Regions from separate parts of the Micromonospora sp. RTGN7 genome, predicted to be linked through region 3. Evidence: riboswitches for the same ligand, from Rfam matches in the RefSeq annotation. Region 3 holds a riboswitch; each other region holds the start of a gene.

Region 1 (12,195 bases), on a different contig from region 3:
CTCCCCGCCGACGCCGACGGGCTGACCTGCGTGGACCTGGACTTCCACGGGGCCGGCCGGGTCTGCGTCGAGCACCTCGCGGGGTTGGGTCACCGGCGGATCGCCCTGCTCGGCGCCCCGGCCGCCGTCTACGACCGGGGCACCGGCTTCGCGCACCGGACCAGAGCCGGCGTCGTCGACACCGCCGCCCGACTCGGCGTGGACGCCGTGGTCCGCCCCTGCGAGGAGGGCACGGCGGCCGTCCGCCGGGAACTGGTCGAACTGCTGCAGCGGTGGCCCGACCTGTCCGGGCTGGTGGTGCAGAACGAGGCGGCCGTGGGCCCCGTCCTGGCCACGCTGCCCACCCTGGGCCGGCGGGTGCCCGAGGACGTGTCGGTGGTCGGCATCTGCCCCGACCAGTTCGCCGAGCAGGCCAGCCCACGGTTGACCTCGGTGCCCGTGCCGGCCGAGGAGGTCGGCCGGCAGGCCGTGGCGCTGCTCGTGCGCAAGGTGCACGGCGAGCCGGTCCCGGGCTCCACCCTCCTGCAACCCCGGCTGACCATGCGCGACAGCACCGCCCCGCACCGCTGACCCGGCGGCGGGTGCCCGGCGGTCAGCGGGTGGCGGTGAGGGCGGTGTAGTCGGCGGCCGTCAGCGGCGCGGCGGAGAGCGAGCCGTCTGCCCGAGGCACCCCGAGGGGGCGGCCGTCGCGCAGGAACGACACGGTGGTGACGTCGTCCCGGGCGTCGAGGGTGCAGACGATCTGCCCGAACGCCAGGACCTCGTCGCTGCGGCCGGTCTCGTCGCCGGTCTGGCCGACCGTCACCCGCGCCTGGCCGCCCGCGACGTCCGCGACGACGGCACTCATCGCCCCCGGCAACGCGCTGCTCAGCCCGGCGTCCCGCTCGACGGCGGTGGGGCCGGCGAGCAGGTCGCGCAGTTGGGCGTCGACGTCGGGCGCGTGGTTGACGCGGCGCGGCACCGGTACCAGCCGGTCGTCCCGGACGAAACACAGCGTCTCGGTGACCCGGCCGTTCGGGGCGGTGCTGCCGGCCGTCGCCGGGGACGGGAACGGCCCGGGCGGGACCTCGACCACCCGGGGCCGATCCTCGGCCGGCACCCCGCAGCCGGACGCCAGGACGAGCAGGCCGGCCAGGACGGCCGGGGCGACGACGCGCCGGGCGAAGTCCGGCAGGCCGGCGCGATCGGTTCCCCCGGCCCGGCCGCCGCCCATGGCGGGCGCCGCGGCCCGGGCGGTCACGGCAGGCTCCCGGGCAGGGTGACGTGGAACCGAGCGCCCCCGCCCGGACGGTCGACCACGCCGGTCCGGCCGCCGTGCGCGGCGGCGTGCTGGGCGACCAGGGCCAGGCCGAGGCCGGTGCCGTCGCCGGTGCCGGTGCCCCGAGCGTGGGCGGCCCGGCCCCGGACGAAGCGGTCGAAGATGACCTCCCGGTTCTCCACCGGCACCCCGGGGCCGTCGTCGTCGACCTCGATCACGCCGGCATCGCCGTCGCGCGACAGCCGCACCGCGACCGGACCGGCCCCGTAGCGGATTGCGTTGTCGAGCAGGTTCACCAGCACCTGCGCGACGCGCCGCTGCTCCACCCGCCACCTCCGTGGTGTGCCGGCCGTCAGGCGCACCAGCGAGGCCGGCAGGTCCCGCTCGACGCAGGCCCGCCGCGCCAACTCCGCCACGTCGACCGTGGCGCGGTGGGCGGGCTGGTCGCTGCGGGCCAGGTCGATCAGATCATTGACCAGCCGCTGAAAGCGGTCGATCTCGTCGGCGACGAGACCGGCGGCGGTGGCGGTACGGTCGTCGTAGTGCTCCCGCCGCCGTTGCAGGACGCTGACCGCCGCGGCGAGGGTCTGCAACGGCGAGCGCAGCTCGTGGCTGACGTCGGCGGCGAACCGGCGGTCCCGTTCGATTCGGCGGGCCAACTGGTCGACCATGTGGTTGAACGAGGTGGACAGCCGGGTGAGATCGGGGTCGGTGGCCGGGTCGAGGCGGGCGGTCAGCTCACCGGCGGCGATCTTCTCCGCGGCGTCGGCGACCGCGGTCAGCGGACGCAGGCCGTGCCGGGTGGCGTACCAGCCCAGCGCCGCCCCGGAGCCGGCCACCACGATGGCCACGGCGGTCAGCGTCAGGGCCAGCGCCTGGAACGTCCGCTCCAGCTCGCCCAGCGAGTTGACCTCGTAGTACGTCGCCGATCCGGACAGCGGCACCCCCACCAGCAGGGCGGCCTGCCCGTCGACGCGGACCCGCTGCACGGCCGGTTCCCCCGCGCCGACGAGCCGTTGCAGCTCCTCGGGCACGGCGGCGGTGAGCCCGACGTCGGCGGTGCGGGCGTGCCAGTCGCCGTCGATGTTCAGCAGCGCCCGCCGGCTGCCGCCGGTGTCCAGCGAGCGCAGCACCTCCACCACGTCCGGGTCGTCGGTGTCCAGGCCGTTGCGCACCACGGCGGCGTCGAAGTACGCGGCCCGCACCGCGGTACGCTCCCGCTCGTCCATCAGGGACCGGCGGGTCAGCTCGTACGAGACCAGGGCCATGGAGGCGGCCAGCAGCAGCGCCCCGGCGGCGAACGCCGCGGTGACCCGGGCGCGCAGGCCGAGTCGACGCCGCGCGGGCGGGCGGGGACCCGTCATCGTTGCAGCTTGTAGCCGAGCCCGCGCAGGGTCACCAGGTACTCGGGGTTGGCCGGGTCCGGCTCGATCTTCTGCCGCAGCCGGCCGACGTGCACGTCGACCAGCCGCTCGTCGCCGGTGTCGTACCCCCAGACCCGTTGCAGCAGTTGCTGGCGGGACAGCACCCGGCCGGCGTGCTCGGCCAGCTCGCACAGCAGCCGGAACTCGGTGCGGGTCACCGACACGCGATTGCCTGCCCGGCGCACCTCCCCCGCCTCCGGGCTGACCTCCAGGTCACCGAAGGCCAGCACCGGCACCGGCTCGGTCACGGCCGGGACGGCGGCGCGGGCGCGCCGACGCAGGGCGCGCAGCCGGGCAGTCAGCTCCTTGATCGCCACGGGCTTGACGACGTAGTCGTCAGCGCCGGCCTCCAGGGCGGCCACGATGTCGTGGGTGTCGTCGCGGGCGCTGACCACCACGATCGGCACGTCGTCATCGCGGCGGATCTGACGGATGCACTCGAAGCCGTCCAGGCCCGGCAGCATCAGGTCGACCAGGACGTAGTCGGCCGGGTTCCGGCGCTGGGCACGCAGCCCCTCCTCGGCTGTGGCAGCGCCGTGGGCGTCGTAGCCCTCGTCCTCCAGCGCGAGCAGCAGCGCCAGTCGGATGCGGTCGTCGTCCTCGATCACCAGTACGGACGTCACACCGGAATCATCCCCAAGGCCGTCCGCCGATGGCCAACCGTGTCCGACGGATGACGGATTTGTCACGCAACTGTCACACGTCCGCGTGGTGCCCGCCACCCCCGACCGACACGGTGGTGGGCATCCGGGTCCGCGAGGGAAGGGGTACGGCCGTGACAACGCCGCTGGCACACCGGGAGTGCTCGATTCCCCTGGTCGAGGTGACCGTGACCGAGTTCGACCTGGCCTGTCTGTCGACGACCGGTGCCGTGTTCGACCAACTGCTCGCCCTGCGCCCAGCCCAGGTCGTGGTCGACCTGTCCGGCTGCCGGCACGTCGACGCCGCCGCGATCGGGCTGCTGCTCGACGTGCACCGGCGGCTCACCCGCGCCGACGCGGAGCTCACCGTACGCGACCCGAACCCCCGGATCTGGCGCATCCTGCGGTCCGCCCGCCTGGACCAGGTCCTGCCGATCGTCGTCGGCCGGACGCCGGAGGCCGACCGGCCCGACCGGTCCCCCGCGCCGGGCTCCTACCGGGCGGGACAGACGCCCGTCGGCCGGGCGGCCGTGCCGGTGCGGGGACTGCCTGACGGGACGTCGGCCGGCGGGCCGCGGTGAGCCTCCGTATCCTCGTCGCCCAGGAGCTGCCGTGACCGTCCCCGGGCTCGTCAGCGCCCTTCTCATCGGGCTCGTCGTCGGGGCCCTCGGCCGGCTCGTCGTTCCCGGCCGGCAGACCGCGCCGCGCTGGCTCACCCTGGTCGTCGGCGTGGTCGCCGCCCTGCTCGGCACCATCCTCGCCCGCCTCGTCGGCGTGGCCGGGTCCGGCTTCGGGTTCCAGGACGTGCTCGTGCAGGTCGGGCTGGCCGGGGTCGGCGTCGTCCTGGTGGCGGCCACCTCCGGCCGCTCGGACTCCGCCTAGACACGCCGACACCACACCCCGAGAAGGGACCATCCCCCGTGGTCATCCCCTGGCCGTCGCCCGACGACCATTCCTGGCCCGCCGAGCCCGACAGCGGGCCTGCGGATGAGGACGCCCGGCTCGCCGCCGCCGTCGCCCGGCGGCTCGGCGGCGACCCGACCGTCCGCCACGAGCCGGTCAGGGTCAGCGTGCAGAACCGGGTCGTCATCCTCACCGGCATCGTCGCCGACCCGCGGGCCCGGCGGGCCGCCGGGGAGTTGGCCTGGGCGGTCACCGACGTCGCCGACGTCTGCAACGCCCTACGGCTGTCCGAGCCGCGTCGTCCGCGCCGGTGAGCACGAGCCCCCGCGGTGACGTCCCCCCGTCGGCAGGGCGGCGGCGGTCAGCGACTTCAGGCCGGACCGGGGTGACCCGCCATGACGCCGAAGAAGCGGAGCCTGGGGAGATCCGCGCCCGCTACAGCTCGGACCAGACACCCAGTTCGTTGCCGCTCGGGTCGGTGAAGTGGAACCGGCGGCCACCGGGGAACTCGTACGGCCCCACCACCTGGCCGCCGGCGTCCTTCACCGCCTGCACGGACCGGTCCAGGTCTGCCGAGTAGAGCAGCACCAACGGGCCACCCGCCCGGACTTCCTGATCCGCACACAGACCGCCGACTTCGGGCGCGGAGTCACCGTGCGGGCTCCGGATGCCGGCGTACCCCGGCCCGTAGTCGTTGAACTGCCAGGCGAACGCTTCGGCGTAGAAGCGCTTGGCCAGGTCGAGGTCGGTGACCGTGAACTCCATGTAGTCGATGGCGTGGTGTCGATGCGGATATGGCTCAGACATGTTCCGCATCGTGCCCGCCGGGTACGACAACTGATCTCCACGCTGGAGAGTGAGGTCCGCTGGCTGGACCACGTCGAGGCGACTGTGCTGCGGCGGGCGCGACTTCGCCGGGCGCCGTTGAAGACCGTGGCCGGTATGTCTCGCTGTCGCCGAACCGGTCGCGGACCGCGTCGACGATCCGGTCGGCGGGACGCGCGCAGCGACCGGTACACCAGCCGGCGCAGGTCGGCCGGCGCGTCGGTGAGCAGCGGGCGGAGGTCGTCGGCCGTGAGCCAACCGGCGCGCAGCTCCGCGAGCACCGCGGCCAGCCTGCCGGCGGCGGCGAGGGGCCGGGCCCGGGCGGCGAGCGCGTGGTCATCCGCTGCCGGTACGGCAGGTCGTCGAGGTCGTCGAGGTCGTCGAGCAGGGCGGTGGTGGGGCGCGACATCGCGACAGCCTGCCCGTGATCGGCGCCGCCCGCCGACCCGTTTTCTCGTGATCGTGTGCTGATTCGGCGCCAGCGTCGCCGCCGATCCGCCGGTGACACCTGCACTGGCGCCTTTGCTCTGCTGCCCCCTGCGCGACACGCGGGGACCGCGACGGTTCCTGCCGTCCGCTCGTGCTGGCCTGTGAGGCGACTGCGCGGTACTGGTCGTTGCGGTGACGGCAGCAGAGCAAAGGGGACGAGTGGGCATGACCCATCCGGCACCCGGGCCGTCTGGACGCCTGCCCCGCCAGGGTCCGTGTCGAAGTCGGTTACCGCCGCTCGTTGATCGCGGCGACGTGCACGGGGCCTGCCCCACCCCGCGCCCAAGCCCGCCCAGTCGAGGGGCCGGGTTGTCGGTGCCCCGGGGGGACTGCCAAGCGCCCGGCCGGAGGACCGGCCGGGCGCTTGGCCTTGCGGGGTGCCGGGTCGAACCGACCCGCCCCGGGTGGGTCAGAGGCTGAGCCGCTGACCCGGGAAGATCAGGTTCGGGTGCTCGCCCACGACCCGCTCGTTCTTCTCCCACAGCGCGCGCCAGCCGCCCCGCACGCTCTGGGCCCCGGCGATCTCGGACAGGGTGTCGCCCGACCGGACCACGTAGGTCTTTCCGCCACCGGTCGGTGCGCTCTTCGTGGTGCTCTTCGTGGTGCTCTTCGTGGTGTCCCGCTTGCTGCGCGAGGCCGGCTTCTCGGTCCGCGTGGACCGCTCCTTCGGGGCGGCCTTCGACTCCGAGTTCTCCGACCTGGGGCTGGCCTTCGTCGAGCCGCCCTTCTTGCCGCAGGTCGGCCACGCCCCGATGCCCTGCCCGTCGAGCACCTTCTCGGCGATACGAATCTGCTCGCCGCGGGTGGCCAGGTCGGCGCGGGCGGCGTACTTCTTGCCGCCGTAGCCGGCCCACGTGCCCGCCGAGAACTGGAGGCCGCCGTAGTAGCCGTTGCCGGTGTTGATGTGCCAGTTGCCGCTGGACTCGCACTGGGCAATCGCGTCCCAGTTGACCGCGGCCTGGGCCGGCGCGGCCGGGCCGAAGAGGGCGACGGCCCCGGCGACGGCGCCCGCCGCGACGGTACCGACGGCGGCGCGGCGAGCGGTGACCCGACGGTGTCGGGCGGTGTGTTCAGTAGCCATGTGTGATTCCTCCACGCCGACGAGGTGAGCTGTCGGGTTCGGGCCGAGGAGCCCGGCCGCCACAGGCGGCTTCACCCCGAGGTGCGATGCACCGAGGAACGTGTGGTTCCCCCGCTCCTGCCATGGATCAAAGGAAACCGACGGCCGGCGGCAGGATTAGGCGTTACCGACCGTGGTGACCGCGTTGGCGGACTCGATCGACGTTAGGCACCGTCGGTGATGATTGCCCACCTCTTGTGAAGTTCTTCACCCGCTCGAGCGAACGGCCGCACCGTCGACTTGCGAGGCGGTACCAGCCATGCAGGGCGATCAGAGGTCCGAGTTCGATCAGGATGCAAGGCGATCGGGCACCTCGGGACGCTACTCAGCGTTATGTCGGTCCGATAGCGCACATCGGACGCCCGACACCGTCGGTGAACGCCGAAGGCTCAGTGGGACGGGCGTGGACCGAGCCCGGCGACGGCGGTGTCGGTCGCGCAGCTCAACTCCCCGGGTGCCAGTTGCACCCAGGCCGGCCGCCACACCTCGACCGCCCGCCGTCCACGCGGGCTGGCCTCATTTTCCCGTCCGCTCCGCCGCCCGAGGACCCGCACGAGAGGGGTGTGAACGACGCGCGCCGGGCATCCACGGTCGACGGTGTCGACCGGGAGCCCGGCGCGCGGGGCGTTTCGGCGGCTACAGGGTACGGGCCAGCCGGTCGGCGAGGATGCGGGTGAAGCGGGACGGGTCGGCCAACTCGCCGCCCTCGGCGAGCAACGCCATCCCGTACAGCAGCTCAGCGGTGTCGGTGAGCGCATCGGACCCGGCGGCGTCCTGCTCGTGGGCCTTGCGCAGCCCCTCGACCAGCGGGTGCCCCGGGTTGAGCTCCAGGATCCGCTTGACCTGCGGCACCTCGTGGCCCATCGCCCGGTACATCTTCTCCAGCGTCGGCGTGATGTCGTGGGCGTCGCCCACCACGCAGGCCGGCGAACTGGTCAGCCGGGTGGAGAGCCGCACCTCCTTGACGCTGCCGGAGAGCTTCTCGGTCATCCAGGTCAGCAGCTCGGCGTACTCCTGGCGCTGCTGCTCGCGGGCGGCCTCAGTCTCCTGCTTCTCCTCCTCGGTGTCCAGGTCGACCTGGCCCTTGGCGATGGAACGCAGCGGCTTGCCGTCGAACTGCCCGACCCGCTCCACCCAGACCTCGTCCACCGGGTCGGTGAGGATGAGCACCTCGTAGCCCTTGGCCCGGAACGCCTCGATGTGCGGCGAGTTCTCGATCATCGACCGGGAATCCCCGGTCATGTAGTAGATGTCGCCCTGGCCGTCCTTCATCCGCTCCACGTAGTCACGCAGGCCGGTCAGCTCCGCCGGGTCGTGGGTGGAGGCGACGGAGACGACGTCGAGGATCGCCTCGGTGTTGTCCGGGTCGTCGAGCAGGCCCTCCTTGAGCGCCGGGCCGAACTCCGCCCAGAAGGTGTGGTACTTCTCGGCCTCGTTGGCCTTCATCTCCTTGACGGTGGCGAGGATCTTCTTCACCAACCGGCGGCGGACCGCTTGGATCTGGCGGTCCTGCTGGAGGATCTCCCGGGAGATGTTCAACGACAGGTCGTGCGCGTCGACGACACCCTTGACGAAGCGCAGGTAGTTCGGCATCAGCGCGTCGCAGTCATCCATGATGAACACGCGCTTGACGTAGAGCTGCACCCCGCGACGGGCCTGCGGGGCGAACAGGTCGACCGGGGCGTGCGAGGGCAGGAAGAGCAGCGCCTCGTACTCGAAGGTGCCCTCGCCCTTCATGTGGATCGTCTCGAGAGGGTCGGCCCAGTCGTGGCTGACATGCTTGTAGAACTCGTTGTACTCGGCCTCGTCGACCTCGCTGCGCGGGCGGGCCCAGAGCGCCTTCATCGAGTTGAGGGTCTGCACCTCGCTGGTGGTCGCCCCGTCCTCGCCCGGGCGCTGCACCGTCATCCGGATCGGCCAGGCGATGAAGTCGGAGTACCGCTTGACGATCTCGCGGATCTTCCAGTCGGCGGCGTAGTCGTACAGGTGGTCGTCGCTGTCCTCCGGCTTGAGGTGGACGGTGACTGCCGTACCCTGCGGGGCATCGTCGATGGTCTCCACGACGTACGTGCCCTCGCCGGTGGACTCCCAGCGGGTGCCCTCGGCCTCCCCTGCGCGGCGGGACACCAGGGTCACCTTGTCGGCGACCATGAAGGTGGCGTAGAAACCGACCCCGAACTGCCCGATCAGGTCCGCGGACCCGGCCGCGTCCTTCGACTCGCGCAGCTTGGCCAGCAGCTCGGCCGTGCCGGACTTGGCGATGGTGCCGATCAGGCTGACGACGTCGTCGCGGGACATGCCGATGCCGTTGTCCCGGACGGTCAGGGTGCGCGCCTCGCGGTCGACCTCGATCTCGACGTGCAGGTCGGAGACGTCGGCCGTGAGATCCTTGTCGACCAGGGACTCCAGGCGCAGCTTGTCCAGCGCGTCGGAGGCGTTGGAGATGAGTTCGCGCAGGAAGACGTCCTTGTTCGAATAGATCGAATGGACCATCAGCTGGAGCAGCTGGCGCGCCTCCGCCTGGAATTCCAGCGTCTCGATCCGGTTGCTCACACCGACCCCCTTCAGTTATTCCGACCCTTCGCGCACAGGATACGAGTCGTCGCTACCGGTCGCGTCACCCGCCCGGCCCGGACAACCCCTCGATGCCAACTTATCGGTGCGGGTCGCGGGCCACTTGGGCGACGACTTCCCGGACGGCCGGGCGGTGGCGTAGCTCGGCCGGTGCCGTACGGTCGGCCTCGATCACCGTCCGACCGGCGTTGGCCGGATCGTCGGCCTGAAGGTAGGCGCGGGCGGCATCGAGCAGGTACGCGGCGCGGCGCCCAGGCAGCAGCCACCGCCAGGCGTCCCGCTGAGTCGTCTTCTCGTACCAGGCCACAGCGTCACGGGCTTCGCCCAGCTCAACGGCAGCCGCGACCCGGGTCAGGTCGACGCCGTCGCTCCGCCCCCCGGCGGCCGGCCGATCTGGGTCCCCCTACCTCGGCTACGAGTCCCCGAGCTCGTACCCCAGCTCCACGCTGCCCCCTCCCGGGCCTCTGGTGCGGCCCACTGCGAACAGCCTGCAATCGGTATCCGCCAAGACTCGCCCGATTTCCCCACCGGCTTGATATATTCCGTTATCGGAATATGATAGCTGCCGTGGCACGAGCAGCGACGACGTCGGACGCGTTCAACGCAATCGCCGAGCCGCAGCGCCGGGACATCCTGGCGCTGCTGCGGGCAGGTGAGTGGCCGGTGACCGACCTGGCTAAGGAGCTGGGGATGAGCCAGCCGCAGGCGTCCAAGCACCTGCGGGTGCTTCGGGAGGTGGGGCTGGTGCGGGTCCGCGGGGCGGGCAAGCAGCGCCTCTACGGCCTGGACGCCCACGGGCTGCGGCCGATCCACGAGTGGGTCGGCGGATTCGAGCGGTTCTGGAACGAGAGTTTCGACCGGCTGGACACCTATGTGCAGGACCTCAAGCAGACACAGCAGGAGGAATGACCGATGGCAGAGGCAAGGCAAGAAACACGGGCGGAGCCGGCGACGGCCGACCGGGAGATCGCGATCTCCCGGGTCATCGACGCCCCGCGGGAGTTGGTGTTCGAAGCATTCACCGAGGTCCGACACCTGTCGCGGTGGTGGGGTCCGGAGGGGTTCACCACCACCACGCGGTCCTTCGAGTTCCACGAAGACGGAGTCTGGGACTTCGTCATGCACGGACCGGACGGGACCGACTACTCCGAGTGGATCACCTGGACCGAGATCGTCCCACCGGAGCGGATCGCGCTGTTGCACGGTGAGTCCCGCGACGACCCGAACGCCTTCGAGTCGACCCTGACCTTCGCGCCGCACGGCACCGCGACCCGGATCGTGATGCGCACGGTCTTCCCCACCAAAGAACTGCGCGACCAGGCTGCGGAGGATTACCACGCGATCGAGGGCGGCGAGCAGACGCTGGGCAACCTGGCGGCCTACGTCGCCGAGATGACCCAAAAGAAGGATGGCCGCTGATGGCCGGGAAGGTGTTCTTCGGGTGACGCACCTGACCTACACCGTGCACTCACGGTAGCGCGCCACCACTCCACCCATAGCGACCCGAGCGCCCGCTTGAATCAACAGGCCACCACGGCCGACTGCCAATAGCAACCAAAGCTCGGAGAAGTCCCGTTAGGCAAGATTATCTTCTCTGATGGGGTGGAGTGGTGCCGCGTACGGTGATCGCTCGTGTCGGCATCGATGGGGTTTTTGTCGCAGGTGCCGCCCGCGTGGCATGCCGAGAACCCATTCACCCATCGGACGAGACGGGAGCGTCACCGTGAGTCAGCTCAAGAAAGGACAGGTAGTCCGCTAGGCGGGCGGATCCGGTGAGCATCGCTCGGCCGCGGGCCGTGATCCGCTCCCGCCACTGATCGATCGAGGCCGCCAGCGGGCCGGGCCCACCGGCGGAGTGAACCTGCTCGATCACGACCGCGATGCGATCCAGCAGGTAACCGCCGCGGCGCAGCAGATGGGCGAGTTCGGCGTCGCGCACGTCATCGGGTGAGTAGGTCCGCGCGGTCCGTGAACGGGCCGGGGCCAGAATGCCGGCGCGTTCCCATTTGCGCAGTGTGGCCGGGGTGACACCGAGCCGGTGGGCGAGGACACCGACCGAGACAGGCCCCTCCGGACCTGGTGTGGCCGGCGTGGAGGAAGCCAGCACTACAGCCGCCGCAGTGACCCGGTCCAGGGTCTCCCGGTCGCGTTGAAGCTGCACATGGGCGGTGTCGAGCACAGCCAAGGCTGACGGGAGGTCGCCGCAGAGGACCGATCTCATGATCTCACCGGCCGCGCGGTAACCGTATCCCGGAACAAGCGCGACGTACGCGTCCAGCGCGCCCGCATGGTCGTCGGTGTAGACCCGGTAACCGCTCGCCGTCCGCGCGGCCGGCGGGATCACCCCGGCCTGCTCGTAGTTGCGGACCGCCTGCGTGGACAGCCCGTGCGCCCGCGCCAGATCCACCGGCCGGTACACCACGTTTTGAGACTTCAACGGGCTCTTCCCCAGTTCGGCTCGGGACCAAGTTTCAACCGCTGGTTCAACGATACGGTTGAGGTCATGGCTTTCGACACCGAGTTGCAGTCCCTCATCTCCGCACGCCGGCCGCACCTACTCGCGATCGGTGAGCCCTACCACGGCGAGCTGGCGTTCCCTCGCCTGCGCAACCGGATCCTCGAGACACTCGCCGGGTACGGCTTCCGGTCGATCGCGATCGAGTCGGACCGGGCTGCCGGTCTCGCCATCGACGACTACGTGCAGGGCCGGCGCGACGACGTGGACTTGACCACCAGCATCAGTCACGGCTGGGGCACCCACCCCGCCAGCCGCGAACTGATCGACTGGCTGCGCGACCACAATGAAAAGCTGCCGCCCGGCGAGCACATCGCCTTCCACGGCTTCGACGCTCCAACCGAGATCACCGGCGCGCCCAGCCCCGGCCCAATCCTGCGTGAGCTGCGCGAATACCTCGGCGTACCGGCGCCCGACCTGGATCGCCTGGTCGGCGACGAGGGCCG
Region 2 (6,900 bases), on a different contig from region 3:
ATATAGCCGTTCTCAAATCCCTCGATCGGTTGTAACGTCTGCCGCACGTTTCAGCCATGGCGCGACACACCCCCTGCCGCGCTGCCAGAAAGAGGTGGGCCCATGGGACTCCGTCCCAACCTGCTGACCCGGCGCACCGCAGGCGTCGCGTCGACGACCCTCGCGCTGCTGCTCAGCACCGCTGCCGTGGGCGTCGTTCCGGCCGCTTCGGCCTTCTCCGCCGCCCCGGCGGAGATCTGCGCCGAGCCGGCCGACGTGCACTCCGACGCCCGGGTCAAGGCGGGCGCGCAGGCCAAGCACGAACCCAACGAGCTGACCGCCGCACAGGTCCGCGAGCGCGAGGCCGACCTGGCTGGCGCCCTGCGCGAGCGGGCCAACTTCCGTGCCGGCGCCGGCGCCGGCACGCTCGCCACCGTGACCATCCCGGTCGTCGTGCACGTCATCCAGGAGAACAGCACCCGGGCCGGCGGCAACATCCCGGACTCGCTGATCACCTCGCAGATCACCGTGCTGAACAATGCCTACAGCGGTGGCACCGGCGGCGCGGCGACCGCCTTCAGCTTCCAGCTCCAAAAGATCAACCGGGTCACGAACCCGGCGTGGTACCCGATCGTGTCGGGCTCGTCGGCCGAGCGCTCGATGAAGACCTCGCTGCGTGAGGGCGGCAAGAACACCCTGAACATGTACCTCGGCGAGCTGAGCGACGACCTGCTCGGCTGGGCGACCTTCCCGCAGCGGAAGCTGAGCAGTATGGACGGCGTCGTCGCGCTGAGCGAGTCGCTGCCGGGCGGCACCGCCACCAACTACAACCAGGGCGACACCGGCACCCACGAGGTCGGCCACTGGCTGAACCTGTACCACACCTTCCAGGGCGGCTGCTCCGGCTCGGGCGACAGCGTGGGTGACACCCCGGCGGAGGCCTCGCCGGCGTACCAGTGCCCGACCGGGCGGAACACCTGCACCGCCACCGGCCTGGACCCGATCACCAACTTCATGGACTACACCTACGACTCGTGCATGTACCAGTTCACCACCGGGCAGGCGAGCCGGATGCTGACCGCGTGGAACGCGTACCGCGCGGCCTGACGCTCCCCTGTTCCTGACCCTCCGGTGCCGGCTCCGTCCTTCGACGGGGCCGGCACCGGCGTCGTCGGGGGGTCAGGCCGCCGCGCGGTGGGCGTTGCGGGCGTGCCGGGCCGGCCCCTGATCCGGTACGCCCACCGGGGCGCCGCCCGGGTCACCGGCGGCTCGGGGGTCGAGCCACACCTGCACGGCCGGCTGCCCCGGGCCGCCGCCCGGGAAGACGGCGCCACCCTGGTAGCGGCGGGCGAGCATCGCCACGTCGACGGTGAACTCGAACAGCCGCCAGTCCACCTGCGGGGCGGCCCGCCCCAGCTCGGCGAGCCGGGCCATCCGGGCCTGGTCGGTCACCGGCCACGCGTGTCCCGCCACGTACGCCTCGTCGTCGCTGTCCTCCGGCGGGAAGGAGTGCAGCGCGTAGCGGCCGTCGCGTTCGAGGTCGCGCCGCTTCGGCGAGTCGATGATGAAGCAGAAGAGCCCGTCGTCGGTGATCACCGGGGAGACCGGGTGCACCCGGGGCCCACCGTCGGCGCGGACGGTGGCCAGGTAGCCGAAGCCCGGCCCGTACTGCTGCATGAGGAGGCGGATCCCGCCGGCGAGTCGTGGCTCGTCAGCGGCGAATTCGGACCAGGAAGCCATGTGGACATTCTATCGAACACCTGTACGACAGGCGAGCGCGGCACGCCGGGCGCAGCGGGCGATGACAGACCCACCGACCAGGCTCGCTATGGTGTGGCGATGCTGCTCTCCGACCGCGATCTCGTCAACGAGCTGAAGGCCGGGACGCTCGCGCTGGAGCCGTTCGAGCCCACCCTTGTGCAGCCGTCGAGCATCGACGTACGCCTCGACAAGCTCTTCCGGGTCTTCAACAACCACCTTTACACACACATCGACCCGTCGGTGCAGCAGGACGAGTTGACCTCCCCGGTGGAGGTGCCCGACGGCGAGCCGTACGTGCTGCATCCCGGGGAGTTCGTGCTCGCCTCCACGCTGGAGGTCATCTCGCTCGGCGACCAGCTCGCGGGCCGGCTGGAGGGCAAGAGTTCGCTGGGCCGGTTGGGTCTGCTCACCCACTCGACCGCCGGGTTCATCGACCCGGGTTTCTCCGGGCACGTCACCCTGGAGCTGTCCAACGTGGCGAACCTGCCGATCACGCTCTGGCCGGGCATGAAGATCGGCCAGCTCTGCATCTTCCGGCTCTCCTCGCCGGCGGAGCACCCGTACGGTTCGGCGGTCTACGGCTCGCGTTACCAGGGGCAGCGGGGCCCGACCCCGAGCCGCTCCTGGCAGAGCTGGCGCACCTGGCCGACCCGCTGACGCCCCTCTTGGGTGTGAGAAGGGGCCCCTTCTCGACCGTATGCGTTAAGAAGGGGCCCCTCCTTACCCCTCTCAGGCGGGGCGGCCGTAGCTGTTGATCTGGCCGTCGTCGACGCGCTTCATCTTGATGGGCTGGCCGGCCTGGGAGGCGTGCACCACCCAGCCGTTGCCCACATACATGCCGACGTGATGCAGGTCGGCGTAGTAGAAGACCAGGTCGCCGGGGCGCAGGTCGGCGCGGCTCACTCGGGCGGTCACCGATCGCTGCTGAGCGGCGTTGTGCGGCAGCGACACGCCGGCTTTGGCCCAGGCGGCCAGCATCAGGCCCGAGCAGTCGTACGAGTTCGGTCCCTCGGCGCCCCAGACGTAGGGCTTGCCGATCTGGGCGCAGGCGAACTTCACCGCGACCCCCGCGCCGCCGCCGGGGTAGGCGGCCGGGCAGGGCGCGGGGCGCAGCGAGCCGCCGCCACCGTTGCCGTACACCGTGAGCCGTAGCTTCTGGAGCCGGTCGATCTCGGTGTTGATCTGCTTCCGCTTGGCCGCGAGCTGCGCCTCGGTGCGGGCAAGCTGGATGACCATCTCGTCCAGCGGCCGTTTCTTCGCGGCCAGTTCGTCGCGGAGGTCGATGACCGTCCGGACCTCGCGCTGCTGGCGCTCGGCGAACTGGTCGAGCATCTCCAGTTGCCCCATGAGCTGGCTGGGCGAGCGGCTGCCGAGCAGCGCATTCATCCCCGAGAGGTTCTCACTCTTGTACGCCTCGACGGCGAGGCCACTGACCTTATCCATCGCCTCGTCGACCCGGCGTTGCAACGGCCCGATCCGCTTGGCGAGCGCATCGGCCTGCCGGCGCTTGGCGGCGAGGTCCTGGCGGGTGGCGTTGTGCCGCTCGATGAGCGGTTCGAGCTTGTTCCAGTCCTGGTCGATCTGCCGCTCGATCTCGGCGACCGAGGGGTCGGCGTGGGCCACGGTCGGTGCGCCGGTCAGGACGACGGCGGCGCCGGCGAGAGCGGCGAGGGCGGTGGTGAAGCGTGACCAGCGTTGGCGCGGCGTGGCCGGCATCCGGTCGGCGTCGGCCGATCGGCGTGCCGGGTGCCGCAGGGCATGGTGTGCCACCGGGCTCAGTTCTCCTTCTTCCCTGACCGCCTACCGGGTTAGCTGACGGGTTCGGGCGGGAAGGGAGAGCGCCCTACCGCAGCGGTGCTGCGGATTCACCCCGGCGTACCTGGGTCCCCGGTTCGCCCGGAGGCGACTCGGCGGTGTCGGGCCGTCACCTCCCGGCTGGGCGGTGCAACTACCGGCCGACGATTGACCAGAGTAGAGACGCCTGTTATAGATCCGCAACCCTCCGGGCGGTGACACACCGTAACGCCCGGGACGGAAGTTTCCTTCACATCGAGGCACTTGGGGGAAGGCTATTGACGGAGGGAGGGCGACGGCGGGAAGGTGACCTCAACCGCAGACCCCTCAGGAGATTCGATGCACCGTTCCGTCGCGTCGTCGAGCAGGCGGATCCTGCTCGCCGCCGCCGTGGCCGCCACCACGGCCCTCGTACCCCTCGGCACCGCCGTTTCCTCGGCCGCAGCTAACCAGACCCCCGACCGCCAGCAGCAGTATGCCGACGCCGCCGCCGAGTTCGGCGTGCCGGAGAGCGTCCTGCTCGGCGTCTCCTACCTCCAGTCCCGCTGGGACACCAACGCCGGCACCCCGAGCACCAGCGGGGGGTACGGGCCGATGCACCTCACCGACGCCGACTACGTGACCGCCCTGCCGACCGGCACCCACCACGACTCCGGTGCCGAGGACCCACGCGGGGACGACTCCCGCACCGCCCTGGCCCCCGCCCAGCCGAAGGCCGACGAGGCCCCGAGCGTCGAGTCGTTGCAGACCCTCGACACCGCAGCCACCCTCATCGGGGCTGACGAGGCGGCCCTGCGCACCGACGCGCCGACGAACATCCGCGGCGGGGCGGCGCTGCTCGCGTCGTACCAGCAGCAGATCGGCGCCCCGGTCGGAACCGCCACCGACCCGGCGGCCTGGTACGGCGCGGTGGCCCGGTACTCCGGCGCGGACGGCGCCGACGCGGCGGCGGCCTTCGCCGACGAGGTCTTCGGCGAGATCACCGCCGGCGAGACCCGGGTGACCGACGACGGGCAGCGGGTGACCCTTGCCGCCCGCGCGCTGACCCCGCAGAAGTCCTGGCTGGACCGGCTCGGCCTACGCCCGCAGCCACGCCCCGACGGCCTGGAGTGCCCCTCGACCATCTCCTGCGAGTGGATCCCCGCGCCGTACCAGTCGCTCGGCGCCGACCCCGGGGACTACGGCAACCACGACCTCTCCGACCGGCCGAAGCGGCAGAAGGTCGAATACATCCTCATCCACGACACCGAGGGCAGCTACGCGGGCACGCTCAACATGGTCCAGGACCCGACCTACGTGAGCTGGCACTACACGCTTCGCTCGGTGGACGGGCACATCGCCCAGCACGTGAAGACCAAGGACGTTGCCTGGCACGCCGGCAACTGGTACGTCAACTCCAAGTCGATCGGCCTGGAGCACGAGGGCTTCGCCGCCCAGGGCACCTGGTACACCGAGGCGATGTACCGCACCTCGTCGAAGCTGGTCCGGTACCTCGCGCTGCGCCACGGCGTCCCGCTGGACCGGCAGCACATCATCGGCCACGACAACGTGCCCGGCACGGTCGCGGCGAACGTGCGCGGCATGCACTGGGACCCGGGGCCCTACTGGGACTGGTCGCACTACTTCGACCTGCTGCGCGCCCCGGAGCTGAACCTGCCCACCCCGCTGACCGGGATGGTGCGGATCGACCCGGACTTCGCCACCAACCGGCCCGCGTTCACCGGCTGCGTCACGGTGGGCGTGCCGTGCCCGTCGCGCGGCTCCTCGTCGGTGGTGCTGCGCTCCGCGCCCAGCGCCGACGCGCCGCTGGTCAACGACATCGCGCTGCGCCCCAACGGCACGCCCGCCACGATGGCCGTCTCCGACCACGGCGCCCGCGCCTCGGCCGGACAGACGTACGCCCTCGCCGGCCGTGACGGCGACTGGACGGCAATCTGGTACCTCGGGCAGAAGGCGTGGTTCCACAATCCGGCCTCCGCGCCCACCGCCGCGTGGACCGTCGGCCTGGTGGCCACCCCGAAGGCCGGAAAGACGACGATCCCGGTGTACGGGCGGGCGTACCCGGAGGAGGCGGCGTACCCGGCCGGGGTGCCATACCAGCCGATCTCGCCGTTGCAGTACACCCTCTCCGCCGGCCAGCGCTACGCCGTCGGCGCGGTGCTCCCCAGCGAGTACTACCGGGCCAGCACGTTCGACGGCTCCGGTCCCGGCGACTGGACGGTGATCCGGGGCGAGAAGAAGTACGTGCAGATCCAGTTCGGCCACCGGATCATGTACGTCGACCGCGCCGATGTGAACCTCGTGGCGTCCCCGCTGGGCGCGCCCCGCTGACGCTCGCCGCACGGCACGAGGAAGGCCCCCGGTCGAGTGACCGGGGGCCTTCCTCGTCCGCTGCGTCCGGGCGGCCTTCGCGGGGACCACGCCGGGACGCCGGCTGGGCGCGGCCCCCTGCGGGGGCTGCGCCGAAGGTCAGCCGGGGCGGCGGAAGCCGGCGACCGGCATGTGGTTGATGCTCGCCACCTGGACCGGTTTGCCGGCCCGGGGCGCGTGCACCATTTGGTCGTTGCCCAGGTACAGGCCGACGTGGTGCAGGTCGCTGAAGAAGAACACCAGGTCACCCGGGCGAGCCTCCGAGCGCGGGATGGCGCGGCCCTCGTTCCACTGTGCCCCGGTGAAGTGGGTCAGCGAGATCCCGGCCGCCCGGTAGGCGAACTGGGTCAGGCCGGAGCAGTCGAACGAGTTCGGGCCGGTGGCACCCCAGACGTACGGGTCGCCGACCTGGGCGCAGGCGGTCCGGATGGCGGTCCGGGCCGCCGCGTTGACCACACCCTCGATCGTCGGGCAGCCGGCAACGGAGACCGTGGTCTTCGGCATCGACGCCTGCAGCCGCTTGATCTCGGAGTTGATCTGCGTCTTCTTGGCCGCCAACTCCTTGGTCTGCTTCTCCTGGGCGGTGATCAGCGTGTCCAGCTTCAGCTTCTGGCTGTCGAACTTGGCCCGGACCGCGAGCACGCCCTCAAGCTGTCGGCGCTCCTCCGCGGCCAGCCGGTCCAGCATGGTGAGCTGCTCGGCGAGCGTTCCCGGCGTGGTGCTGACCAGCAGCGCACCGAGGTCCTGCGACGGGCCGGACATGTAGTAGCGGGAGGCAAGGTCACCGACCCGGTTCATCGCCAGCTCGGTCTCGAGCGTGAGCGGCTCGATCTTCTTCTCCAGCTCCCCCGATTTCTTCTTGTTCACCTTCATCTGGGCGCGGACCTTGTTGTACTGCTCGATAGTGGGTTCAAGCTGCTCCCACTGCTTGTCGATCGCCGCCTCGATCTCGTCGACCGAGGGCTCGGCGTACGCGGGCGCGGTCAGCGTTCCCGC
Region 3 (12,195 bases):
CCGAGGAGAAGGCCATCGCGGCACCGGCGATCATGGGGTTGAGCAGGCCTGCGGCGGCCAACGGCAAGGCGGCCACGTTGTAGGCGAAGGCCCAGAACAGGTTGCCCTTGATGATCGCCAGGGTGCGGCGGGAGAGCCGGATCGCGTCCACGGCGGCGGTCAGGTCACCCCGGACCAGAGTCAGGTCGCTGGCCTCGATCGCCACGTCGGTGCCGGTGCCCATGGCCAGCCCCAGGTCGGCCTGGGCCAGGGCGGCGGCGTCGTTGATCCCGTCGCCGACCATGGCCACGGTCCGGCCCTGCGCCTGGAGCCGCTTCACCACGTCCACCTTGTCGGCGGGCAGCACCTCGGCGGTCACCTCGTCGATGCCGACCTCGGCGGCCACCGCCTTCGCCACCGTGGCGTTGTCGCCGGTGAGCAGCACCGGGGTCAGGCCGAGGGCGCGCAGCCCGGCGACCGCCGCCGCGCTGGTCGGCTTGACCACGTCGGCCACCGCGAGGACACCCCGGGCCCGCCCGTACCAGCCGGCCAGCACCGCCGTCCGGCCGGCGGCCTCGGCGCCGGTCGCCGCCCGTTCGACCTCCTCCGGTACGTCGAGTCCGCGCTCGCGCAGCAACCGGAGCCGCCCCACAATCACCTCGCGGCCGTCGACGGTCCCGGTGACGCCGAGCCCCTCGGCGTTGGCGAAGCCGGTGACCGTGGCGAGCGGCCCCGCGTCGGCGGCCCCGGCAGCGACGGCCCGGGCGATCGGGTGCTCGCTGGCGGCCTCCAGCGCCCCGGCCAGCCGGAGCAACTCGGCGGCGTCGGTGCCGTCGGCGGGAAGCACGTCGACCAGGGTCATCTTCCCGGTGGTGACGGTGCCGGTCTTGTCCAGCAGCACGGTGTCCACCTGCCGGGTGGATTCCAGCACCTCCGGGCCCTTGATCAGGATGCCGAGCTGGGCGCCCCGCCCGGTGCCGACCAGCAACGCGGTCGGGGTGGCCAGGCCGAGGGCGCACGGGCAGGCGATGATCAGCACCGCCACGGCGGCGGTGAACGCGGCGGTCGGGCCGGCCCCCGAGCCGAGCCACCAGCCCAGCGTGCCGACGGCGAGCGCGATCACGATCGGGACGAACACCCCGGAGATCCGGTCGGCCAGCCGCTGCACGGCCGCCTTGCCGGTCTGGGCCTGCTCGACCAGCTTCGCCATCTGCGCGAGCTGGGTGTCGCCGCCGATCCGGGTGGCGGTGACCACCAGCCGGCCGCCCGCGTTCACGGTGGCGCCGACCACGGCGTCACCAGGGCCGACCTCGACCGGGACGGACTCACCGGTGAGCATGCTGGCGTCGACGGCCGAGGTGCCGTCGTCGACCACCCCGTCGGTGGCGATCTTCTCGCCGGGGCGGACCACGAACCGGTCCCCCACGGCGAGCTGGTCCACCGGGACCCGGATCTCCACCCCGTCGCGCAGCACCGCGACGTCCCGGGCACCCAACTCCAGCAGGGCACGCAGTGCCGCCCCGGCGGTCCGCTTCGAGCGGGCCTCGAAGTATCGGCCGGCGAGGAGGAACACGGTCACCCCGGCCGCCGCCTCCAGGTAGATGTTGCCGGCGCCGTCGGTGCGGGTGATGCCGAGGCTGAACGGGTGGGTCATCCCGGGCATCCCGGCGTCGCCGAGGAAGAGCGCCCAGAGCGACCAGCCGAACGCGGCCAGGGTGCCCAGCGAGACGAGGGTGTCCATGGTTGCCGCGCCGTGCCGCAGATTGATGAACGCCGCCCGGTGGAACGGCAGGCCGCCGTAGACCACGACCGGGGCGGCCAGGGTCAGCGACAGCCACTGCCAGTAGTCGAACTGCCAGGCCGGAACCATGGCCAACACGATCACCGGCACGGCCAGCACGGCCGACACCCACAGCCGGGTGCGCAGCCCGCGCAGCTCGTTCACCGGTTCGGCGGCGGTCTGCTCCGCGCCGGCCGGCGCGGGCGGGGGCGGCAGGACCGCGGTGTAGCCGGTCTTCTCCACCGTGGCGATCAGGTCGTCGGTGGTGACGTCGTCGGCGTAGGAGACGGTGGCCTTCTCGGTGGCGTAGTTGACCGTGGCGGTCACCCCGTCCATCCGATTGAGCTTCTTCTCGATCCGGGCGGCGCAGGACGCGCAGGTCATGCCGCCGATCGTCAGGTTGATCCGGTTCGGTGCGACCGGCAGCGGTCGCGTGGACGAGGTCATCGCTGCCCTCCTGTCAGTCGTGCCCGTGCCCGGCACCGGCGCTCGGGGCACCGGTGGCGGTCGGGCTGGTGGTGACGGCCGGCGTGCTCGTCGCTGGGCCGTCGGGCACGGCGGTGACGCCCACGACGACCGTGAACTCGGCCGTGTGCACCGCGTCGCCGTGCCGGAAGTCGAGGTAGAGCCGGTAGGCGCCGGCCGAGGGGAACTCGGCGGAGAAGGTCACCGCCGGCCCGGCCGGGGTCCGCCCGTCGCCGGGCGCGCCCTCCGGGTGCACGTGCAGGTACGCCAGGTCCCCCTGGCGCAGCGCCACCAGGTGCCCATACGCGCCGAGGTAGGGCTGCAGGTCGGTGACCGGCGTACCGCCGCGGCTGATCGTCAGGGTCAGCTCGGCGGCCCGGCCCGGCTGCGGCGATCCGGCCAGGGAGACGGTGTAGCCGTCGACCGTGGTGCTGGTTGCCGGTGTGGGCAGCGGCCGGGCGTCGAGGGACCCGGGGACGGTGACGTCGACGCCGAGGGTCAGCGCCGGGCCGCCGGTGGGGGTGAAGTCGGCGAACGCCCGCCAGACGCCCGGGCCGCCGAGCGGGGACGCGATCCGCCAGGTGCCGTCCGGGGCCAGCTCCGGGTGGACGTGCCGGAAGCCGGAGAGGTCCCGCCGGGCGACGATCAGGTGCATCCGCTTGTCGTGCGCGACGTCGTAACGGGTGACGGGGGCACCATCGGCGCCGGTGATCCGGAAGGCGAACTCGCCGGCCGGCGCGACCACCGGGGCGAGGGTGTAGCCCCGGTCGGAGACGAGCAGCCCGCCTGGCAGGTGAGCTGCGGCGTCGTCGGTGGAGGAGCCTGCGCTGCCAGAGGGCTGCGCGGCACTGCCGTGGGTGGGATCACCGGCGTCGTGGCGGGTCTCGGCGGCCGGGGTGACGGGGTCGGCCAGCTGGCCGACCCCGTACGCCGCGCCGAACACTGCCGCGAGGCCGAGTGCGAAACCGCTCAGCTTCGTCGTCGTGTTCATCGGGTACCTCGGTTCTGTGCAGGGCGGCGTCACACGCCGACGAGGTCGTACCCGGCCTCGTCGACGGCGGCGCGCACGGTGTCGGTGGACAGCGGGCCCTCGCTGGTGACGGTGACCCGGCCGGAGGCCAGCTCCACCTGGACGTCGCTGACGCCCTCGATCGCGCCGACCTCGGTGCTGACTGAGCTGACGCAGTGCCCGCAGGTCATCCCCTGCACCTGGTACGTGGTGGTAACCATCGCAACTCTCCTCTCCCGGCCCACCATACCCCCGGGGGGTAATCGTGAGGCGGACCACAGCCATCTCCGGCATCCAATACCCGTGGGGGGTATCGCCGTCACCAAGGACCGTAGCATACCCCCAGGGGGTAGGCTATCCTGGATGTCATGACCACACCGACGCCCGCCCCGACCCGGGGGTACACCGCCAGCAAGGATCAGCTGCTCGCGCGGCTCCGCCGCGTGGAGGGCCAGGTCCGTGGCATCGAGAAGATGGTCGACGAGGACCGGTACTGCATCGACGTGCTCACCCAGATCTCCGCGATCCAGGCCGCCCTGGACAAGGTCGCCCTGGGCCTGCTCGACGGGCACGCCCGGCACTGCATGCGCGAGGGTGCCGCCGAGGGTCGGGCCGACGAGATGGCCACCGAGATGATGGCCTCCGTCGGCCGCCTCATGAAGCGCGGCTGACCGCACCCACCATCCCCGGCCGGGGGACGAGCCGGAGAGACCCGTCCCCCACCACCGGCCGCTGGCGTCAGAGCCGGGCGAGGATCTTGTTCATGTCATCGATCTCGCCCTGCTGGGCGGCGACAATCTCCTGGGCCATCGCCTTGGCGTCGGCGTTCGTACCCTTCGCCAACGCCTCCTTCGCCATGGTGATCGCACCCTCGTGGTGGGCGATCATCATGGTCAGGAACTGCCGGTCGAACTCCGAGCCGGTCGCGCCTGCCAGCCTGGTCATGTCCGCGTCGGACATCATCCCGGGCATGCCGTGGTCCATCCCCGGCATCCCGTGCCCAGGCCCGTCCGACGGGACGGCGCGTCCCCATCCCGCGAGCCAGCCGGTCATGGTCGCGATCTCCGGCCCCTGGGCACCCTTGATCTGAACGGCGAGGCGCTTGACCTCGGCGTCGGCGGCCCGGGAGTCGGCCAGCTCGGCCATCTCCACCGCCTGCCGGTGGTGCGGAATCATCATCTGGGCGAACATCACGTCGGCGTCGCCGAACGTGGCAGACCCGCTCGCCGGTACGCCGCTGGTCGCGGCAGGCGGCGTGTCGTGGCCGGAGGAGGCGTGGTCGGCGGAACCGCAGGCGGTCAGGGCCAGGGCGGCGGTGAGCGCCCCGCCGGCCAGGGCGGCGCGGCGCGCGATCGTACGATTGGTCACGGTCTGGATCCTTCGGTGTCGAGTGCGTACGCAGGCAGGACGGGGACCCGGCCGCCGGCAGCAGAGGCCGGCGCCCGCGTCGGGCGTCCTACGTACGCGACACCGAGATCTCGGCCAGCCACAGGCCGATCGGCCGGGGCGGTGGGGCACGCGGACCGGCGGACGGCCCGCCGGGCCGACGGGCGGACAGGCCGGCCGACCGCACCCCGCCGAGCAGGAGCACGGCCACGAGCAGCGCCACCGCGAGCGCGCCGAACACCGCCAGGCAGATGCTCCAACCGGGCGGGCCGGCACCAGGATCGCCGGCGGGCAGCCACGCCGTCGGGCACCCGTCCACCGGGCAGCCACCGGACGGCACCCGCACCGGACCGACCCGCATCAGGCCGACGAGGAACACGGCGCCGCCCGTGGCGTGGCCGACGGATGGGGCCGCGCCCGTGGCGTGGCCGACGGGGAAGGCCATGCCCATCACGTCCGTCACGGCGGAGACCCTGAAAGTGGCGGAGGCGGCCGGATGTGCGCCGGCAGGCCCGGGCCGGTCGTGGCCACCACCATGGCCCCCGCCGGCGTGGCCGAGGGTGTGCATCCCGGCCAGCCCGACCAGGGTGCAGAGCAGCAGCACGAGCCGGGCCCACCGCCCGGCAGTCAGCACCGTCGCCGTCCGCACCCCGTCCACGCTAGCCGGCCAGACCGGGCTGTCCGCGCCGAACCCCACGACACCGCCCCCCCGGTCCCGGGCCGCCACGTCCCGGCGCAACGATCGGGCCGGATGTGTGCGCGACCTGCGTTCCCAGGCGAGAATGGCTATCATTCCGGGCGATGGTCGTCCGGACTCCGCATCGCCCGCCCCGCGCACCCCGCCGGGTGGCGCCCGACCCGGCGGCCGGACCGCTGCCACACCGCCCCGGCCCGCCGGGCGTGACGGCGTGGGCACCCGGGCAAACGTGCCCGCCGCAGCCGGAGACGCCGCAGGACGGGCTGGGCCGGGCGCGCAGGACGGCCCGTACGGCGCGGTCACCGTCCGGATGGGACAGGGGCCGGACGCGGGACAGCAGGTCGAGCTGACCGACCCGTCGTCGGACACATACAACATCGCCGAGCATCAGCGCGGCACCCCGCTGGCCTGGCTGGCGGTGGTGGTCAGCGCGGCCGGCCGGACGGCCCGGGCGGCCCGGCCCGACCCCACCACCCCTCGGCCCCCTGGGCCGATCAAGAAAGGAGCACGGACAGCACATGGTGACACTCCGCAGCGTGACCGGCAGTGGCGTCGCGCGTGAGAACCACGTCACTGATTACCGACAGCGATTACGAAATGACGCCTTTAGTTGGTATCCGGACGTAGATCCCCAGGCGGACTCTCGGGTAACCTCGCTGCCGGTCACCGCCGAAGGCGCGCAGCGGCGCCTGCGGTGCCGCCGCCCAATCGCCGAGAGGCGAACCGGGGAACCAGGTAACTGGGGTGAATCCGCGACAGCGGTAGGGGCCACTTCCGCCCCGAACCCGTCAGCTAACCCGGTCGGCGGTCGATGGAAGGGAACACTGTGACGGCACCCCTGCGCCGCTGGTTGACACCTGTGGTGGCCGTGTTCGCCGCGTTCGCGATTCTCGCCGGACCGGCAGCCCCAGCGTTCGCCGCGCCCTCCACCCCCAAACCCTCGGGGCACGAGGAGGACGACGAGCCCAAGCTGATCACTGACGTCATCGAGGCGGCCAACCGGGAATACACCCAGGCCAAGACGAAGCTCGAGAAGTCCAAGAAGCTCCAGCTTCAGCGCACCAAGGAGGTGAAGCAGGCCGAACAGGAACTGACCGCGCTCATCCCGCAGGTCAGCGAGATGGCCGCCCGGTCGTACCGGACCGGGCGGATCGGCCCGCTGACGGTGCTGCTGGACAGCGGCGGCCCGGACTCGTTCGTCAAGCGCGCCACCGCCCTCGACCAGCTCAACATGATCAACGCCCGGAAGCTCGCCGAGGTCAACGAGGCCAAGGAGCGCGCGGAGCAGGCCAAGCTCGCGCTCGACGCCGAGATCCGCGAGCAGCAGAAGCAGACCTCGATCATGGCGAAGAAGAAGTACGACGCCGAGAAGTCCCTCGCGCTGGTCGGCGGCGAGGGTTTCACCGGCGGCCTGGTCAACGCCACGTCCCCGGTCGCAAAGATCGCGCCGGGCCTGGGCTCGGACGGCGACTGGCGCTCCGAGTCGTGCAGCGCGGACGACCCGACCACCTCCGGCTGCATCACGCCGCGCACACTGCACGCGTACAAGGAGACCAAGAAGGCCGGCTTCAAACGCTTCGTCGGCTGCTACCGACCGGGTGGGCCGTGGGAACACCCCAAGGGCCGGGCCTGCGACTGGTCGCTGCAGAACAGCGGGTTCTCCTCCTGGCACAACAACGACACCCGGATGTACGGCAACAACCTCGCCGCGTTCCTCATCCGCAACGCCGACCGGCTCGGCATCTACTACGTCATCTGGAACCGGCAGATCTGGTTCCCGGCGACCGGCTGGAAGTCCTACAGCGGGCCCTCCAACCACACGGACCACGTGCACATGTCGCTGCTCTGACGAGCCCACCACGCGATCGAGGGCCGTCCCGCCGCCGTGCGGGGCGGCCCTCGCCGGGTCGCGGCCCGCGGAGCGCCTCAGGCCGCGGAGCGCCTCAGGCCGCAGCCGGGGCCGCACCCCGGGCCGGGGGGACGGCCGGGGCGGCCACCGAGGCGTCGCTGACCACCGAGGCGTCGCTGACGGCCGGTACTGCGGCCACCGTCCGCACCTCGCCCGCGTTGAGCCGGTACGACATCCCGACCACCGTGCACCGCCCGGCGGCGACCTCGGCCGCCAGCATGGACGAGCGGGCGAGCATCGCCTCGACGGTCTGTGCGATGTGGATGTCCACGATCCCGTTGATGTCCTCGACCCCGCGCTCGGCGGCCCTGCGCAGGCTCGGCACCACGGCGTCCACTACGGCCCCCAGATGGCCGGCGGGCGGCTTGCCGCTGCTGACCGCCGCCCTGGCGACCTGAACGGCGCCGCAGGAGTCGTGGCCGAGCACCACGACCAGGGGTACGCCCAGCTCGGTCACCGCGTACTCGACGCTGCCGAGCACCTCGGGGCCGATGGTGTGCCCGGCGGTGCGGACCACGAAGAGGTCGCCCAGTCCCCGGTCGAAGATGATCTCGGCGGCCAGCCGGGAGTCGGAGCAGCCGACGATCACCGCGAACGGATGCTGGCCGTCGGCGACGGCGGCGCGGTGGCCGGCGTCCTGGTTCGGGTGACGTGGCACACCGTTGACGAACCGGCGGTTGCCGTCGAGCAGCTCGACGACGGCCCGCCCCGGGGCGACCGGGCCCCGGTGGTTGCCCGGGCGGCCGGCGTCCGGTAGCGGATCGGCCCGCCCCACGCTCGACTCGGCCATCGATGCACTGAAATGACTCATGCCCCACCACCTCGCCCTTCGGCCGTAAGACCAGCTCCCCCACGGTCACACGCAGCCAAAGGCACGTCAAGCATTACGTGATACACATTTCATACGTCGGGACGGTCTTGCGTTCGGGAAGGGCGTGCACCCGGGGCAGCAGCCTACCGTCAGCCGCGGGCGGAGGCGGGGGTTCAGCCGCCCCGGGCCGTGGGCGCGCCGGGACCGCCCTAGCATGTCGGACATGACGACGACCGCAGGCGCGAGCGGGGCCACCCGGAACTGGACGTTCCTCACCAACCACTCGCACGTGCTGCTCGCCATCGCCCGAAATCCCACCGCCCGGCTGCGCGACGTCGCGGACGAGGTGGGCGTGACCGAACGGGCCGCCCAGGCGATCGTGGCGGACCTGGAGGCCGGCGGCTACCTCCGGCGTACCCGGGTGGGCCGGCGCAACGAGTACACGGTCAACCCGAGGGGCCACTTCCGCCACCCGGCCGAGTCCGACCGCCAGGTCGGCGACCTGCTCGCCCTCTTCACCGGCGACCAGGCCGAAGAGGGCACCGGCTCCTGACCGCGGCACCGACCACGGTCAGCGGTCCACGGTCCTGCCCCGCCGGAAGGCCTCCGTCCGCAGCGACGGGCCGTGGCCCGGCTCACCCCCGGCCTGCGCTCGCCGGAGCTGCGGTCCGGACCGGACGGGGATAGGTTGGTGTGATGCAGCCCGCAGCGTTCACCCGCCCTTCCCGGCCGGTGGCGCTGCGCGGGTCCCGCCCGCAGTGGCAGGCGACGCTGCGGCGCATCAGGGAGTTGGGTCGCCTCGCGCTGACCGCCCTGGTCCTCGCCGTCGGCCTCGGCGGCGGGTCCGCCCTGGCCTCCGCCGCCCCCGCCTCCGCCGCCGAGGCGACCAGTCCCATCGTGGTGACCAGCCGGGTGGACGTGCTGCGCCCCGGGCCCGGCCCGGCCGCCGCGCTACGCGCCGACCAGTCTGCGCCGCGGGCCCTCGGTGGCACCCGGCGCCCGGCGCCGACCCCGCCGGCCGGCGTCGGTGTGGGGATCGTTCCGCTCGACCGCCCCGCCGTCGACCCGACGGGCGGCACCCTCGTCCGACGCGGACCACCCCGGCACTGACCCCGGGCCGCCTCGCGTCGATCACGGGCCGTCCGGGCGGGCCTCCCCCCGGCCGGCCATGGTTTCCGGGAGCACGGCGGGCCCCAGCCGTCAGTCCATGTCGTCCCACCCGAGGTGCCCCTCATGCAGACCGCGCTCTCCTCCGTCCTGATCGACGTACCCCTGGCCGCCGCCATCTGGCTGGCCCTCCTCGGCGTCGTCGCCGTCGCGGTGACCTGTCTGGTCGTCCGGCCGAACCTCCTGCGCTCCGTGATCGGCGGGCGGTTCCGCGAGGCCGCCATGCCGAGCCCGCTGGAGCAGGCGGCGGCGGACCGGGAACGCCGCCGCTACGCCGAGGAGGTGGCGACCGCAGCGCAGCGGGCGGCGGCCACCGCCCAGCGGCTGCGAGCCGAGTGGTTGTCCACCCAGGATGAGGTCGAGGCCGTCTGGCAGGCGTCCGAGGCTGCGGAGGCCGACGTCCGCCGGCTGGCCACCGCCGCCGCCCACCGCTGCCCGCACACCGAGCGCACCCCCGCCGAGTACGCCGACCGCGAGCGTTACCTGCACCGGGCCGCACTGAACGCGTACTGGCGTCGGGAGTTGTCCGAGGAGCAGCTCAGTGACGTCTTCGCCCACCGCAACGGCTGGAACCCCCGGCTGCACCCGGTCGACCAGGAACTGATGCTGCGCCGCGCCGTGCGGGACCACCTGCGCGCCCGGCAGCAGGTCGCCCGGGATCGGGAGCAAGCCGCCTGGCGGGCCGCCGAGCAGGCCACCGTCGCCTCGCGCAGCCTCCGGGAGGAGGCGTACGCCGCGACCGCGCCCGCCGCGCAGGAGCAGTCCCTGCTGCCCGGGGTGAGCGACGAACAGCCGCCGGCGGCCGAGCAGACCCGCGAGATGCCGGTGGTCAGTCGCGAGACGCCCACCGCCACCCGTGACCTGCCGACCGTCGCCCGGGGCCGCGCCGCCGTCGCCCGCGAGACGCCGCCCGCTGGCCGGGGCCGTGCCGCCGTCGCCCGGGGCCGCGCCGCCGTCACGGCGTGACGCCACCGGCAATTCCCCGCCCCTGAAACGGCAGCACCCGACAGCGGGATCTTGGGTTCTGGGCTAGCGTGGCGACATGTCGCAGGAGCAGTGGATCTTAGCGGTGCTGGTCGGGCTCGTCGTCCTGGCGACGCTGGTCGGTGCCGTCCTGCTCGCCATCCGGGTGTTCCGCACCCGCCAGATGCTCGGCACGCTGGGCGTCGGCGGCAAGGTCGCCTTCTGGGGCGCGATGGTCTACACGATCTTCCCGATCGACGTGCTCCCCGACCCGATCTACCTGGACGACATCGGCGTGCTCGCCGCCGCCCTGCTCTACCTGGGCAAGCTCGTCCGGGAGCACCGCGCCGCCCAACGGCAACTACCCGGCCAGGCGGAGCCCCGCGACGAGGACACCCGTCGCCCGGTGTCCTGACATGCCGGGCGACCATCGGTTGGACATCCGTGACGAGCGGGTCACGGCGTTCTGCCGCGAACGGCACCTGGCCACCCTCACCACCCTGCGCACCGACGGGACGCCGCACGTCGTACCGGTCGGGATGACCCTCGACGCCGACGCCGGCCTGGCCCGGGTGATCACCTCGGGGACGTCCGCGAAGGCCCGGCACGTCGCGTCGGCCGGCACGGTCGGCACCCCGGTGGCGGTCTGTCACGTCGACGGACGGCGCTGGCTGACCGTCGAGGGGCGGGCGGTGGTACGCGCCGACCCGGCATCGGTCGCCGAGGCCGAGCGCCGGTACGCCGAGCGTTACCGCACCCCACGTCCCAACCCGAGTCGGGTGGTCATCGAGATCACCGTGACCCGGATTCTCGGCAGCCTCTGACCGTCTGACCGACCGAAGCCGGCCCTCGCGTACGGCGACCGCCACGCCCACGACGGGGCGTGGCGGTCGGTGTTCGTGCGTACCGTCGGGTCAGGACCCGGGGGCGATCCGCCGACGAGTGTCCACATCTGAGACGAGAATCGCCTCCATCGGGCAGGAGTCGGCGGCGTAGATCACCGCCGGGGCCGGCGCCACCCGGTCGGCCACCGGCCGGGACAGCCCTTCCACCAGCACGAAGTGTTCGGGCGCAGCCCCGGCGCAGATCCCCACGCCGATGCACCGGGTCGGGTCCACGTGCAACCGCCACCCGGCGGCGGTCGTCTCCTCCTCCGCGTTCACCTGATTTTCCTTCCGCCTCACCAGGCCACCGGCATCGCGGTCAGGCCGCGCACCAGCAGCCCGCTCTTCCAGGTCAGCTCCGACTCGGGCACCGCCAGCCGCAGCTGCGGGGTCCGGTCCAGCAGGGTCTCCAGCACCACTTGGAGCTCCATCCGGGCGAGCTGGGCGCCGATGCAGTGGTGCACGCCGTGTCCGAACCCGAGGTGCGGGTTGGCCTCCCGCCCCAGGTCGATCCGGTCGGCGTCGGCGAAGACCGTCTCGTCCCGGTTGGCCGACGCGATCGACGCGATGACCGGCTCACCGGCCCGGACCAGCACGCCACCGACCTCGACGTCCTCCTTCGCGTAGCGGGCGAAGGAGGACGCCACGCCGAGCGGGACGTACCGCATCAGCTCCTCGACCGCGCTCGGCACCAGCCCCCGGTCGGCCCGCAGCCGGGCCCACTCGTCGGGATGCCGCAACAGGACGTACACGAAGTTGGGGATCTGGGTGACGGTGGTCTCGTGGCCTGCGGCGAGCAGCCCCGCGGCGAGCTGGACCATCTCCTCCTCGCTGAGCTGGTCGTCGGCGTCACGGGTCCGGATCATCGCGCTGATCAGGTCGTCGGTGGGTTCCTGGCGGCGCTGCACGATCAGCCCGCCCATGTACGCGAACAGGTTGTCCAGGTACTGCTGGGCCTGCTCGGCGCTCAGCGAGGTGGTCGAGACGATCGCCTCCGACCACACGTGGAACTTGTCCTGGTCGGACACCGGCACGCCGAGCAGGTCGCAGATGACCCGGATCGGCAGCGGGGTGGCCAGGTGCGCTACCAGGTCGGCCGGCGGGCCGGCGGCGAGCAGGGCGTCGACCAGTTCGTCGGCGGTCTG

Evidence for each region. Region 3 has a riboswitch for cyclic di-AMP ahead of SNR22_RS19875 (hypothetical protein). Riboswitches for the same ligand answer to the same signal wherever they lie in the genome.
Region 1: linked by a shared signal. The riboswitch ahead of SNR22_RS21935 (transglycosylase family protein) and the one ahead of SNR22_RS19875 (hypothetical protein) in region 3 are both predicted to bind cyclic di-AMP.
Region 2: linked by a shared signal. The riboswitch ahead of SNR22_RS15110 (NlpC/P60 family protein) and the one ahead of SNR22_RS19875 (hypothetical protein) in region 3 are both predicted to bind cyclic di-AMP.

The regions. Positions count from the first base shown of each region.
Region 1 covers NZ_JAPZLF010000016.1:79,018-91,212, reverse strand. Annotated here, with positions in the region: gene SNR22_RS21975 (LacI family DNA-binding transcriptional regulator) at 1-570, shown strand, start outside; gene SNR22_RS21970 (GerMN domain-containing protein) at 593-1,240, opposite strand; gene SNR22_RS21965 (HAMP domain-containing sensor histidine kinase) at 1,237-2,622, opposite strand; gene SNR22_RS21960 (response regulator transcription factor) at 2,619-3,305, opposite strand; gene SNR22_RS21955 (STAS domain-containing protein) at 3,458-3,904, shown strand; gene SNR22_RS21950 (GlsB/YeaQ/YmgE family stress response membrane protein) at 3,936-4,205, shown strand; gene SNR22_RS21945 (BON domain-containing protein) at 4,244-4,540, shown strand; gene SNR22_RS21940 (VOC family protein) at 4,662-5,033, opposite strand; gene SNR22_RS21935 (transglycosylase family protein) at 5,950-6,621, opposite strand; cyclic di-AMP (ydaO/yuaA leader) riboswitch at 6,621-6,794, opposite strand; gene htpG (molecular chaperone HtpG) at 7,297-9,213, opposite strand; gene SNR22_RS21925 (hypothetical protein) at 9,314-9,541, opposite strand; gene SNR22_RS21920 (metalloregulator ArsR/SmtB family transcription factor) at 9,802-10,143, shown strand; gene SNR22_RS21915 (SRPBCC family protein) at 10,147-10,653, shown strand; gene SNR22_RS21910 (MerR family transcriptional regulator) at 10,928-11,653, opposite strand; gene SNR22_RS21905 (DUF6194 family protein) at 11,738-12,195, shown strand, end outside.
Region 2 covers NZ_JAPZLF010000009.1:21,625-28,524, reverse strand. Annotated here, with positions in the region: gene SNR22_RS15125 (zinc metalloprotease) at 103-1,086, shown strand; gene SNR22_RS15120 (pyridoxamine 5'-phosphate oxidase family protein) at 1,159-1,719, opposite strand; gene dcd (dCTP deaminase) at 1,819-2,397, shown strand; gene SNR22_RS15110 (NlpC/P60 family protein) at 2,470-3,510, opposite strand; cyclic di-AMP (ydaO/yuaA leader) riboswitch at 3,523-3,663, opposite strand; gene SNR22_RS15105 (peptidoglycan recognition family protein) at 3,874-5,865, shown strand; gene SNR22_RS15100 (NlpC/P60 family protein) at 6,004-6,900, opposite strand, start outside.
Region 3 covers NZ_JAPZLF010000013.1:44,434-56,628, forward strand. Annotated here, with positions in the region: gene SNR22_RS19840 (heavy metal translocating P-type ATPase) at 1-2,206, opposite strand, end outside; gene SNR22_RS19845 (hypothetical protein) at 2,220-3,215, opposite strand; gene SNR22_RS19850 (copper ion binding protein) at 3,245-3,454, opposite strand; gene SNR22_RS19855 (metal-sensitive transcriptional regulator) at 3,602-3,904, shown strand; gene SNR22_RS19860 (DUF305 domain-containing protein) at 3,972-4,601, opposite strand; gene SNR22_RS19865 (hypothetical protein) at 4,690-5,412, opposite strand; gene SNR22_RS19870 (hypothetical protein) at 5,528-5,878, shown strand; cyclic di-AMP (ydaO/yuaA leader) riboswitch at 6,008-6,139, shown strand; gene SNR22_RS19875 (hypothetical protein) at 6,143-7,165, shown strand; gene SNR22_RS19880 (carbonic anhydrase) at 7,260-8,036, opposite strand; gene SNR22_RS19885 (helix-turn-helix transcriptional regulator) at 8,251-8,589, shown strand; gene SNR22_RS19890 (hypothetical protein) at 8,733-9,146, shown strand; gene SNR22_RS19895 (hypothetical protein) at 9,270-10,169, shown strand; gene SNR22_RS19900 (YkvA family protein) at 10,246-10,581, shown strand; gene SNR22_RS19905 (pyridoxamine 5'-phosphate oxidase family protein) at 10,583-10,990, shown strand; gene SNR22_RS19910 (ferredoxin) at 11,081-11,329, opposite strand; gene SNR22_RS19915 (cytochrome P450) at 11,347-12,195, opposite strand, start outside.